DNA from 2 places in the Mesorhizobium sp. M1365 genome. Region 2 is predicted to be linked to the other one. Evidence: predicted binding sites of a transcription regulator. Region 2 holds the regulator's gene; the other holds the start of a gene.
What was found. The regulator PhoB, encoded in region 2, activates phosphate uptake and scavenging genes when phosphate is short. The targets are predictions, from matches to a motif close to TGTCATNNANCTGTCAT.

Region 1 (5,157 bases), on a different contig from region 2:
ATTATTTCGCGATCCGAATAAATGTGGCCACAAGGGAGGAACCGGGTATGGCTGGCAAGAAGATATTGATGCTCGTTGGCGAGTTCAGCGAGGAGTACGAGATTTTCGTCTTTGAACAGGCCATGCATGCGGTGGGCCACACCGTCCATGTCGTTTGCCCCGACAAGAAGGCCGGCGATATCCTGAAGACCTCCCTGCACGACTTCGAGGGCCACCAGACCTATACGGAAAAGCTCGGCCACGACTACATCCTCAACAAGACGTTTTCCGAGGTCAATCCGGCCGACTACGATGCCGTCTACGCGGCGGGCGGGCGCGGGCCGGAATATATCCGCATCGACAAGCGCGTGCAGGCGCTGGTGCGGCATTTCCATGAGACGGGAAAACCGATCTTCACCATCTGCCACGGCGTGCAGATCCTGATCGCGGTCGACGGCGTGGTGCGCGGCAGGGAAGTCGCGGCGCTGCAATATTGCGAGCCGGAAGTCACGCTGGCCGGCGGCATCTATATCGATGTTGCGCCGACCGGCGCCCATGTCGACGGCAATTTGGTGTCGGCCAAGGGCTGGCCGGGCCTTGCCGCCTTCATGCGCGAATGCCTGAAAGTGCTGGGCACCGAGATCCGCCAGGGCGAGATCCTGATGCGCGACCAGCGCCGGGCGGCTTAAGCTCGGAATGTGGAGCCCGCCGCACCCCTAACGCATGTCGCGCAAAAGTGTCAGCGGTTTTGCGATAACGGCATGCATAAACAACAACCTAAAGCGCGTCGCGTGAGGCCGGTCGAGCGCGACGCGCTTTAGGTGCGGCGGTATGCTTTACACGGCCATCCGCGCTTCGCGGAACGATACCAGCTTGCTGCGACTCTCGTCCCACAGCGCCAGCTTGACGCAGCGCAGGCTGTCGAGGAGTGTGACGCGGCCGATCTCACGCAGCTCCGGATAGTCCCTCAACACTTCCGGAAGCCGGTAGCATGGCACCTTGGCCGAGAGGTGATGCACGTGGTGGACGCCGATATTGCCGGTGATCCAGTTCAGCACCGGCGGCAGGTCGTAATAGGACGAACCGTGCAGGGCAGCGTGCTGGAATTCCCACTCGGAGTCCTTTGTCCACTCCGTCTCCTCGAACTGATGCTGGACATAAAACAGCCAGATGCCGGCCGATCCGGCGAGGATGACGATCGGCAAATGCACGACCAGGAACGCGCCGGGGCCAACGAACCAGATGAGCAGCGCGGCGATGACCGCGATGGCGAGATTGGTCGACATCGACGACACCCAGGGGGTGAAACCGCCCCGCATCATGCCCAAGGGCAGTCTCTGCTCGAAAATGAAGATCCATATCGGGCCAAGGCCAAACATCACCAGCGGATGACGATAGAGGCGATAGGCGAGCCGGCCCCGCCATGACAGTTGCCGATATTCAGCGACCGTCAGTGTCTTGATGTCGCCGGTGCCGCGCTCGTCGAGATTGCCGGCGCTGGCGTGATGGGTTGCGTGGGCGCGGCGCCAGCAATCGTAGGGCGTCAGCGTCAACACGCCAAGCACGCGGCCGATCCAGTCGTCGGCATAGCGGTTGGCAAAGAAGGAGCCGTGGCCGCAATCGTGCTGGATCATGAAGATACGCACCAGAAAGCCGGCTGCCGGAAGGATGAGGACCAGACCCCACCAATGGCCATAGGCATAAGCGGCCGAGGACAGTGCCCACAGCGTGGCGAAGGGGATGAGGGTGATGGCGAGTTCGACGGCGCTGCGACGCCTGTCGGGCTTTTTATAGCGCGACAGGATCTTCAACCAGGCGCGCTTGCTGTTTGCCACAGCTTCGGGGGAAATCATGTTCATCATGAAACATAGGCGGAGCGGCGCGCTGCCGCAAGGCGGAGATCACGCAAAGTTACTGCGGGTAAATGTCGCGCGATGGCGAGGAATTGCGGCCGCAATCGCAGGTCGCGTTGCTGGCGACGGTGTCTACCGACGGCGCCCGCCTGCGACCACCTTGGCTTCGACGCCGTCCAGGCGGTCGAGCAATTCCTTCAGACGGTCGGGAATATCGGACTCCGTGCGGAAGGCCGGTAAGGTGCGCAGAAAGCGCTTGGTCGCCTCGGTGCCGAGCTGGCGCCGGATATCGGCGGCGAGCCCGTCGCGTTTTTCGCCATTCCTGCGGGGCATCATCCAAAATCCTGTGTCGGCTTCGAAACTCTTCCAAGGGAGGAATGGTTCCCGCATTGTAGTGTCCCGGCAAGCAAAGCCGTCGGGTACGGTAAAGTTTGAATTAAAATCGAAAGGTCTGCGCCGTCCGCCATCAAGCAGCGACAGCGGCTGCAGTATCGCTTGCCCCTTGATTTTTGGCCGCTAAACCTCGATATCGGGCGCAAATCCACACCATTCGAAAATGACGGGAAACGGCGATGAGCGACCAGGCAAAAGACGAACGCGCGCCCGATGAAGCCGAGAAGACCGAGGCTGCCGCGGAGCCAAGGGAAGGTGGCGTCGACGGCGACTATGAGGCGCTTGTGCGGCTTCTGAAGGAAAACGAAGAGCTGAAGGATCGCGCGCTGCGCGTCGCGGCCGACATGGAGAATTTGCGCCGCCGTACCGCGCGGGACGTCCACGATGCGCGCGCCTATGCGGTTGCCAATTTTGCCCGCGACATGCTTTCGGTGTCAGACAATCTGCGCCGTGCGCTGGATGCCATCCCGGAGGAGGCCAAGGCGTCGGGCGATGCCGGCTTCAAGGCGCTGATCGACGGCGTCGAGATCACCGAGCGCGCCATGCTGTCGGCGCTGGAACGCCACGGCGTGAAGAAGCTTGAGCCCGAGGGCGAGAAATTCGATCCGAATTTCCACCAGGCGATGTTCGAGGTGCCCAATCCCGACGTACCGGCCAACACGGTCGTGCAGGTCGTGCAGCCCGGCTATTCGATCGGCGAGCGTGTGCTGCGGCCGGCCATGGTCGGCGTCGCCAAGGGCGGCCCCAAGCATGTCGCAAGCGAAGCGCCGGTGGAGCCGGGGCCGGTCAACGAGCAGGCTGAGAAAGATGCGTAAGTTAGGGGAGTAGGGGAATAGGGCAGTACGGGAGTAGGGAATAGCGCTACGTCGGGTAAAGTAGAGCAATTGCCTACTCGGGCCCTTGCCTTCTCTCCGCCTACTCCCCTACTGCCCTATTCAGGCCGCAAACCGCTGCGCTTCTCCACCATAATAATTGACGTAGCGGGCACCGATCTCCTTGACCGGCATCACCACGAACACGTCGACCGTCGAGAATTCACGGTCGATGACACAACCGTCGCCAATGCGCGCGCCGACGCGCAGATAGCCCTTGACCAGCGGCGGCATCGCCGCGATCGCCGCCTTGGTGTTGACGGCCTCGATCGGCATCAGATCCATGGAACAATAGCGCCCGGCGACGGCGCGCACGTCCCAGGATGAATTCGTCCGGCAGTGGTGGGCAAGATAGGTCAGCGCCTCGGCATGTGCCGCAGGCACGGTGCCGTGGAACGACGCGCAGCCGGTCATCACGCCGATGCCGTAATGGTTGATGTAGGCCCATATGCCTTGCCACAGCGCCTCGATGGTGCGCTTCGAGCGGTATTCCGGCAGAACGCAGGAGCGGCCGAGCTCGAGGAAGCGCTGGCCGGGATGCCGCGCGATGAGCTTGGTCAGCTCGAATTCACCTTCGGAATAGAAGCCGCCGGCGGCCGCGGCAATCTCCTGCCGCAGCAGGCGGTAGGTGCCGACGATGCGGCGATGCTCGGGGCCGGAAAGCGAAGTATCGAAGACCAGCAGATGATCGCAGAGGGGATCGAAGCGATCGGCATCGCGGCGGTCCTGCATCTGGAACAGGTCCTTCCTGGCACCAAGCTCGTCGTAGAACACCCGGTAGCGCACTTCCTGCGCGGCAGCGATCTCGGCCTCGTTGCGGGCGAGCCGCACTTCGAGATTGCCGATGCGGCCGAGCGATGCGCCTTTTATGACGGCATCGGCGTTCCGGCCGACGAGCAAAGGCCCGCTGGCGTTCGGCCGAGCATCACATTCCGGCATGACTGTATGCACGAGTGATTCTCCTTCGAGCCATCCCTCTTGGCACGGGGATACGGTGTAGGTGCAACAGGATTGTGACAGTACCGTGATACGGCTCTGCGGGCAATACTTCGTCGGCTGGGCAATCTATCAACCGTCTATGTTGTGCCTCAGGCGGCCGCTTGCCCTTCGACCGCATGAACCAGGGCATCGGGGTCGAGCGGCTTGGTGACGAAGCCGCTGGCACCGTGAGCGAGCACGGCGTGGCGGGTCTTTTCCTGGCTGTCGGCCGACAGCACCATGATCGGCACTGGCGGCACCGCGGTCTCCTCCTCATGGCGGCGGATGGCGGCGATGGCGTCCAGGCCGTCCATGACAGGCATATGCAAGTCCATCAGCACCACGTCGTAACGGTGCTTGTGGCCGGTGCTGATGACCGCCTCGACGGCGGCCTTGCCGTTGCCGACCACTTTCACGCGATGCCCGGCCTTCAGCAGCGTGGCGCGGGCCAGCATGGCGTTGATGTCGTTGTCCTCGGCGATCAGCACCGACAGGCCCTGCTGGCGGGCGCCAATGGCGTGCCCCGCCTGCGCGCCGCGCCTTTGCAGTTGCGGCTCGGCGATGACCGGCGCGTGGCTGGTCAAAAGCACGCGCAGCAATGTCTCGCCGCGCACCGGCCTCGCAAGGAAGGTGGCGTAACCATTGGCACGGAACTCGCCAAGCATGCCACGGTCGGTCGGTGCAATCAGCGTCACTGCCTCGCAATCGGCAAATCCGCTCTGGCGCAGGCGCCTGAGCAGCCTGCCGTCGCTTTGCTCCATGGCAGCATCGATCAGCAGCACGTCGCAGCTCTCGGCGAAAGGGGTGGCCTGGGCGGCGGCGGTGGCCAGATCGACCGTGCCGCCATTGGCGCGAATGGTGCGGGCGAGGGCTTCGGCCTCGACCAGGTTCTTCGACACGATCACGGCATGCCGGCCCGACAGCGCGTCCTGGCGGATCTGCGGCGCCTCGACGGCGGAAATAGCGGGAATCTCGAAGACGAATTCGGACCCCTGGCCAAGCCGGCTTGACACAGAGATAGTGCCGCCCATGGCGGTCACCAGGCGCTTGGAAATGGCGAGACCGAGGCCGGCACCGCCATG
Region 2 (5,157 bases):
CGCCGATGACCTTGTCTTTAGCCTGCGCCACCGACGCCAGCGCCAGCGTCATGGCGACACCCGCCAGAATGGCGGTCGTGAATTTCTTCATCATATCCTCCCTGCGCCGCGTACGGCGTGACCAATTGGCTCAAAGACCAGCTTAGAAGCTCTAATTTTTTCGAGCCTCGAAAAAATACTGGTCCGATCTCCGGCTGCTGTCAACATCGATTCTGATGGATTTTGATGACTCTGCGAGTTTTTTCGAGCGTCGGAATAAACGATGACAGCGCCACCTGCATCTGACACTATTTGCCTCATCCGACACTATTTGTCGGACATTACCGACGGCTTCCGGTTCATGAGCGGCCGCGGCAACCGGGAGGAAAGCAAAACAATGTCGGTCGGAATCCGCCATGACGATTTGCGCCGGCGCAACCGGGCGATGGTGATCTCGGCGGTGCGCCGGGCCGGCCAGCCATCGCGTACTGAGATCGCAGCTACCACCGGCCTCAGTCATTCGACCATATCGGCGATTTCTTCCGACCTGATACGGGAAGGCATCCTCGCCGAGAGCAAGCCAAGTGAGCCCGTTTCGTTGAAACGCGGTCGTCCGCAAGTCGGCCTCGCCCTCAACCCGGAAGCGGCGGCGGTGCTGACCGTGGTGTTGTCGCTGAATTTCCTTTCGGCCGCCATTATCGACTACACGGGACAGGTGGTCGCCGAGGAACAGCGCCGGCTGGACACGCTGACTATGCCGCGCGACGAGCTGATCCGTGAATGCATGGCCATCGTCCGGCGCCGGCTGCAGGATCCAGATCTTGACGTCCGCAGTGTCGCCCGCATCGCCCTGGCGATTCAGGGCATTACCGACTCCCCTGCACGCGCCATGCTGTGGTCGCCGATCACGCCGCAGACCGACATCGCCTTTGCCGACATGCTGGAGGACGAATTCGGCATCCCGGCAACGGTGGAGAACGACTGCAACATGATGGCGGTGGCTTTGCGCTGGCGCAATCCGGATCGCTATCGCGATGACTTCATCGCCATCCTGCTTTCGCATGGCATCGGCATGGGGCTGGTGCTGAAGGGCGAACTGTTCACCGGGACGCATTCCTCGGGCGGCGAATTTGGCCACATGATCCATCGTCCGGGCGGCGCGCTCTGCCGTTGCGGGCGGCGCGGCTGCATCGAGGCGTATGCCGGCAACTACGCCATCTGGCGCAACGCCAGGCAGATGAGCGAAGACAGCGAACCGGTCGCCGACGTCAGCGACGCCGACATGCGCGCACTGGCGGCCCGGGCGCGCGAGAAAGATGGGCCGGAACGCGAGGCCTACCGCAAGGCCGGCGAAGCGCTGGGTTTCGGTCTCGGCTCGCTGTTCGCGCTGATCGATCCGGCACCGGTCGCGATGGTCGGCGCCAGTGCCGCCGCCTTCGATCTGATCGAGCCGGCCTTGCGGAAGGCAATCGCCCAGACCGCCGGCGGCCAGCATTCAGGCTCGATCTCCTTCGATACAGAGCCGAACGAATTGCCTCTGATCCGCGAAGGCTGCGCGATGCGGGCGTTAAGCTTCGTCGACCAGGAGATTTTCGCGCCGGGCGCGCAAATGAGGCCCAGCGTCAGAAAGAACGTAGCCTGACCAGGCGGGTCAATCTTCCCTGATCGCATAGCCGGCGCCGCGGATGGTGCGGATGACATCCGGCATCCGGCCGTTGTTGACGGCTTTGCGCAGCCGCCCGACATGCACGTCGACGGTGCGTTCGTCGATGTAGATTGTCTCCCCCCAGACATTATCGAGTAACTGGCTGCGCGAGAAGACACGGCCCGGATGCCGCATCATGAACTCGAGCAGCCGGAATTCGGTCGGCCCGAGCCTGATTTCGCTCTTCTTGCGATAGACCCTGTGCGATTCGCGATCGAGCACGATGTCGCCGACCTTCAGCACGCTGGACAGCACTTCCGGCTTGGCGCGCCGCAGCAGCGCCTTGACCCTGGCCATGAATTCCGGTGTCGAAAACGGCTTGACCAGATAGTCGTCGGCGCCGGTCGAAAGACCGCGCACCCGGTCGCTCTCCTCGCCGCGCGCGGTCAGCATGATGATCGGCAGCCGCTCGGTTTCGGGGCGCACCCGCAACCGACGACAGAGCTCGATGCCGGAAACCGCTGGTATCATCCAGTCGAGCACCAAAAGGTCGGGCACATTCTCCTGCAAACGGATCTCGGCTTCGTCGCCGCGTGTCACCACCTCGACCTGGTAGCCTTCGGATTCGAGATTGTAGCGGAGCAGCACACCCAACGGCTCCTCGTCCTCCACCACCATTATGCGTGGTGCGATCATCGGCTGGGCACCCCCATCATGTCACCGGTGCGGACATTGTCGTTTCGTCCTGCTTCGGACGATTGACCGGCAATTGCTCGCCGGTCAGCACATAATACGCATTTTCGGCGATGTTGGTGACATGGTCGCCGATCCGCTCCAGATTCTTGGCGCAGAACAGCAGGTGCGTGCAAGCGGTGATGTTGCGCGGATCTTCCATCATGTAGGTCAACAGCTCGCGGAACACGGACGTGTATTTAACGTCGATGCGCTCGTCGGCGGCACGAAGCTTGGCCAACGCGGCCGCATCGCCTGCAGCATATTCCTCGATGACACCCTGCACCTGGATGAGAACCAGCTGCGCCATCGCGTCGATGGAATGCGACAGGTCCCGCGGCGTGGCGCTGAGGCCGACCGCACTCACGCGCTTGGCGATATTCTTGGCAAGGTCGCCGATGCGTTCGAGGTCGCCCGCCATGCGGATCGCTCCGACCACATGGCGAAGATCGTGGGCCATCGGCTGGCGTTTGGCGATCAGGGTGATGGCGCGGTCGTCCAGTTCGCGTTGACGCGCATCCATGATGGCGTCGTCGGAAACGACGCGTTGCGCCAGCACGTTGTCGGAATTCAACAGCGCCTTGGTTGCCCCGCCGACCATCGAACCGGCGAGGTCGGCCATGTCGCGGATCAGCTTGCTGATCTGCTCGAGATCCTCGTCGAAAGAAGCGACTGTGTGTTCGCCCATGGTCCTGTCCTCATATGCATGATCGGAACGGCTCAGCCGAAGCGGCCAGTGATGTAGTCCTGCGTGCGCTTCTCGCGGGGCGACGTGAATATCTTCTCGGTCCGGTCGAACTCGACCAGTTCACCCAGATACATGAACGCCGTCTGGCGCGACACGCGCGCCGCCTGCTGCATGTTGTGGGTGACGATGACGATCGTGTAGTCGGCTTGCAATTCGTCGATCAGTTCCTCGATCTTGGCAGTCGACAGCGGGTCGAGCGCCGAAGCCGGTTCGTCGAGCAGAATGACTTCCGGCTTCACCGCCACGGTGCGGGCGATACAGAGCCGCTGCTGCTGGCCGCCGGACAGGCTCAAGCCGCTGGCGTTGAGCTTGTCCTTGACCTCGCTCCACAGCGCGGCGCGCTTCAACGCCTGTTCGACGCGGCCGTCCATCTCGGACTTGCCGAGGTTCTCGTAGAGCCTGACGCCGAAGGCGATGTTCTCGTAGATCGACATCGGGAACGGCGTCGGCTTCTGGAACACCATGCCGATCTTGGTCCTGAGGAGGTTGAGATCCTGCGACCGGTCGAGAATGTTCTTGCCGTCGAGCAGCACCTGGCCCTCGGCCGTCTGTTTTGGGTAGAGCTCATAGATGCGGTTGAACACACGCAGCAGCGTCGATTTCCCGCAGCCCGAAGGGCCGATGAAGGCCGTGACGCTGCGCTCGGGCAGCGACAGGCTGATGTCCTTCAGCGCCTTGCTCTGGCCGTAGTAGAAGTTGAGGTTCTTGACCTCGATCTTCGTCTTCTCGGCGACCGTTTCGGCCATCGTCATGTCTGGGGACAACATCTGTGTCATCTGTCCTCTCTGCGTCCGGTAAGGCTGCGGGCGAGGATGCTCAAGCCCAGAACCGTCAGGGTGATTATGAGTGCGCCGGTCCACGCCAGTTGCTGCCATTCCTCGTAAGGGCTGAGAGCGAACTGGAAGATGGTCACCGGCAGGCTGGCCATCGGCGCGTTGATATTGCTGCTCCAGAACTGGTTGTTGAGCGCGGTGAAGAGCAGCGGCGCCGTCTCGCCGGAAATGCGTGCTATCGCCAGCAATATGCCGGTGACGATGCCGGACAATGCGGCGCGGTAGGCGACCGAACGGATCACCACCCAGCGTGGCGCGCCGATCGCGGCACCGGCTTCACGCAACGCGTTCGGCACCAGGTTGAGCATGTCTTCAGTGGTGCGCACGACCACCGGAATGACCAGGATGGCAAGCGCAACGGCGCCGGCAATGGCCGAGAAATGTCCCATTGGCCGCACCATCAGCTCATAGACAAACAAGCCTATGATGATCGACGGCGCCGACAACAGGATGTCGTTGATGAAGCGGACGACGGTGGTGATGCGCGAAAAGCGTCCATACTCGGCCATGTAGGTTCCCGCCAGCACGCCGATCGGCGTGCCGACGACAACGGCGATGATCGTCATCAGCAGGCTGCCCGTGATGGCATTGAGCAAGCCGCCGGCCTCGCCCGGTGGTGGCGTCATCTCGGTGAAGACCGCGAGCGAAAGCCCGGCTGTGCCCTTATAGACCAACGCGCCGAGAATGAGCGCCAGCCAGGCAAGCCCGATGCCGGCGGCGACGACGCAAAGCGCCATCATCACCGAATTCCTGGCTTTGCGGCGGCTGTGGAGCGATGAGGATGTCGACATCGGTCAGGCTCCCGTACGGGCGTCGATCCGCATCAGCATATAGCGGGCGGCGGCGAGGATCAGGAAGGTGATGACGAAGAGGATCAGGCCGAGCGAAACCAGCGAGGAGGTGTAGAGGTCGCCGTCGGCCTCGGTGAATTCATTGGCGATGGTCGCCGAGATCGTCGTGCCCGGCGCGAACAGGGAGGCACTGATGCGATGTGCGTTGCCGATGACGAAAGTCACCGCCATGGTTTCGCCGAGTGCCCGGCCGAGGCCAAGCATGACGCCGCCCATGATACCGATGCGGGTATAGGGAATGACCACGCGCCGGGTCACTTCCCAGGTCGTGCAACCGATGCCATAGGCCGATTCCTTCAGCACCGCCGGCACCGTATCGAAGACGTCCTTGGTGATCGAGGTGATGAAGGGCAGCACCATGATGGCGAG

Region 1: olsB (l-ornithine N(alpha)-acyltransferase) is a predicted target of PhoB. The motif match lies at 4,100-4,116, and genes of this name have one in related genera.

Annotation. Positions count from the first base shown of each region.
Region 1 is NZ_JAMYLG010000003.1:351,486-356,642, reverse strand. Features, by position in the region: gene NKH04_RS05955 (DJ-1/PfpI family protein) at 48-668, shown strand; gene NKH04_RS05950 (fatty acid desaturase) at 816-1,838, opposite strand; gene NKH04_RS05945 (hypothetical protein) at 1,965-2,168, opposite strand; gene grpE (nucleotide exchange factor GrpE) at 2,405-3,040, shown strand; gene olsB (l-ornithine N(alpha)-acyltransferase) at 3,161-4,036, opposite strand; gene NKH04_RS05930 (PAS domain-containing hybrid sensor histidine kinase/response regulator) at 4,186-5,157, opposite strand, start outside.
Region 2 is NZ_JAMYLG010000002.1:253,149-258,305, reverse strand. Features, by position in the region: gene xylF (D-xylose ABC transporter substrate-binding protein) at 1-91, opposite strand, end outside; gene NKH04_RS03410 (ROK family protein) at 377-1,621, shown strand; gene phoB (phosphate regulon transcriptional regulator PhoB) at 1,631-2,320, opposite strand; gene phoU (phosphate signaling complex protein PhoU) at 2,337-3,044, opposite strand; gene pstB (phosphate ABC transporter ATP-binding protein PstB) at 3,077-3,880, opposite strand; gene pstA (phosphate ABC transporter permease PstA) at 3,877-4,728, opposite strand; gene pstC (phosphate ABC transporter permease subunit PstC) at 4,732-5,157, opposite strand, start outside.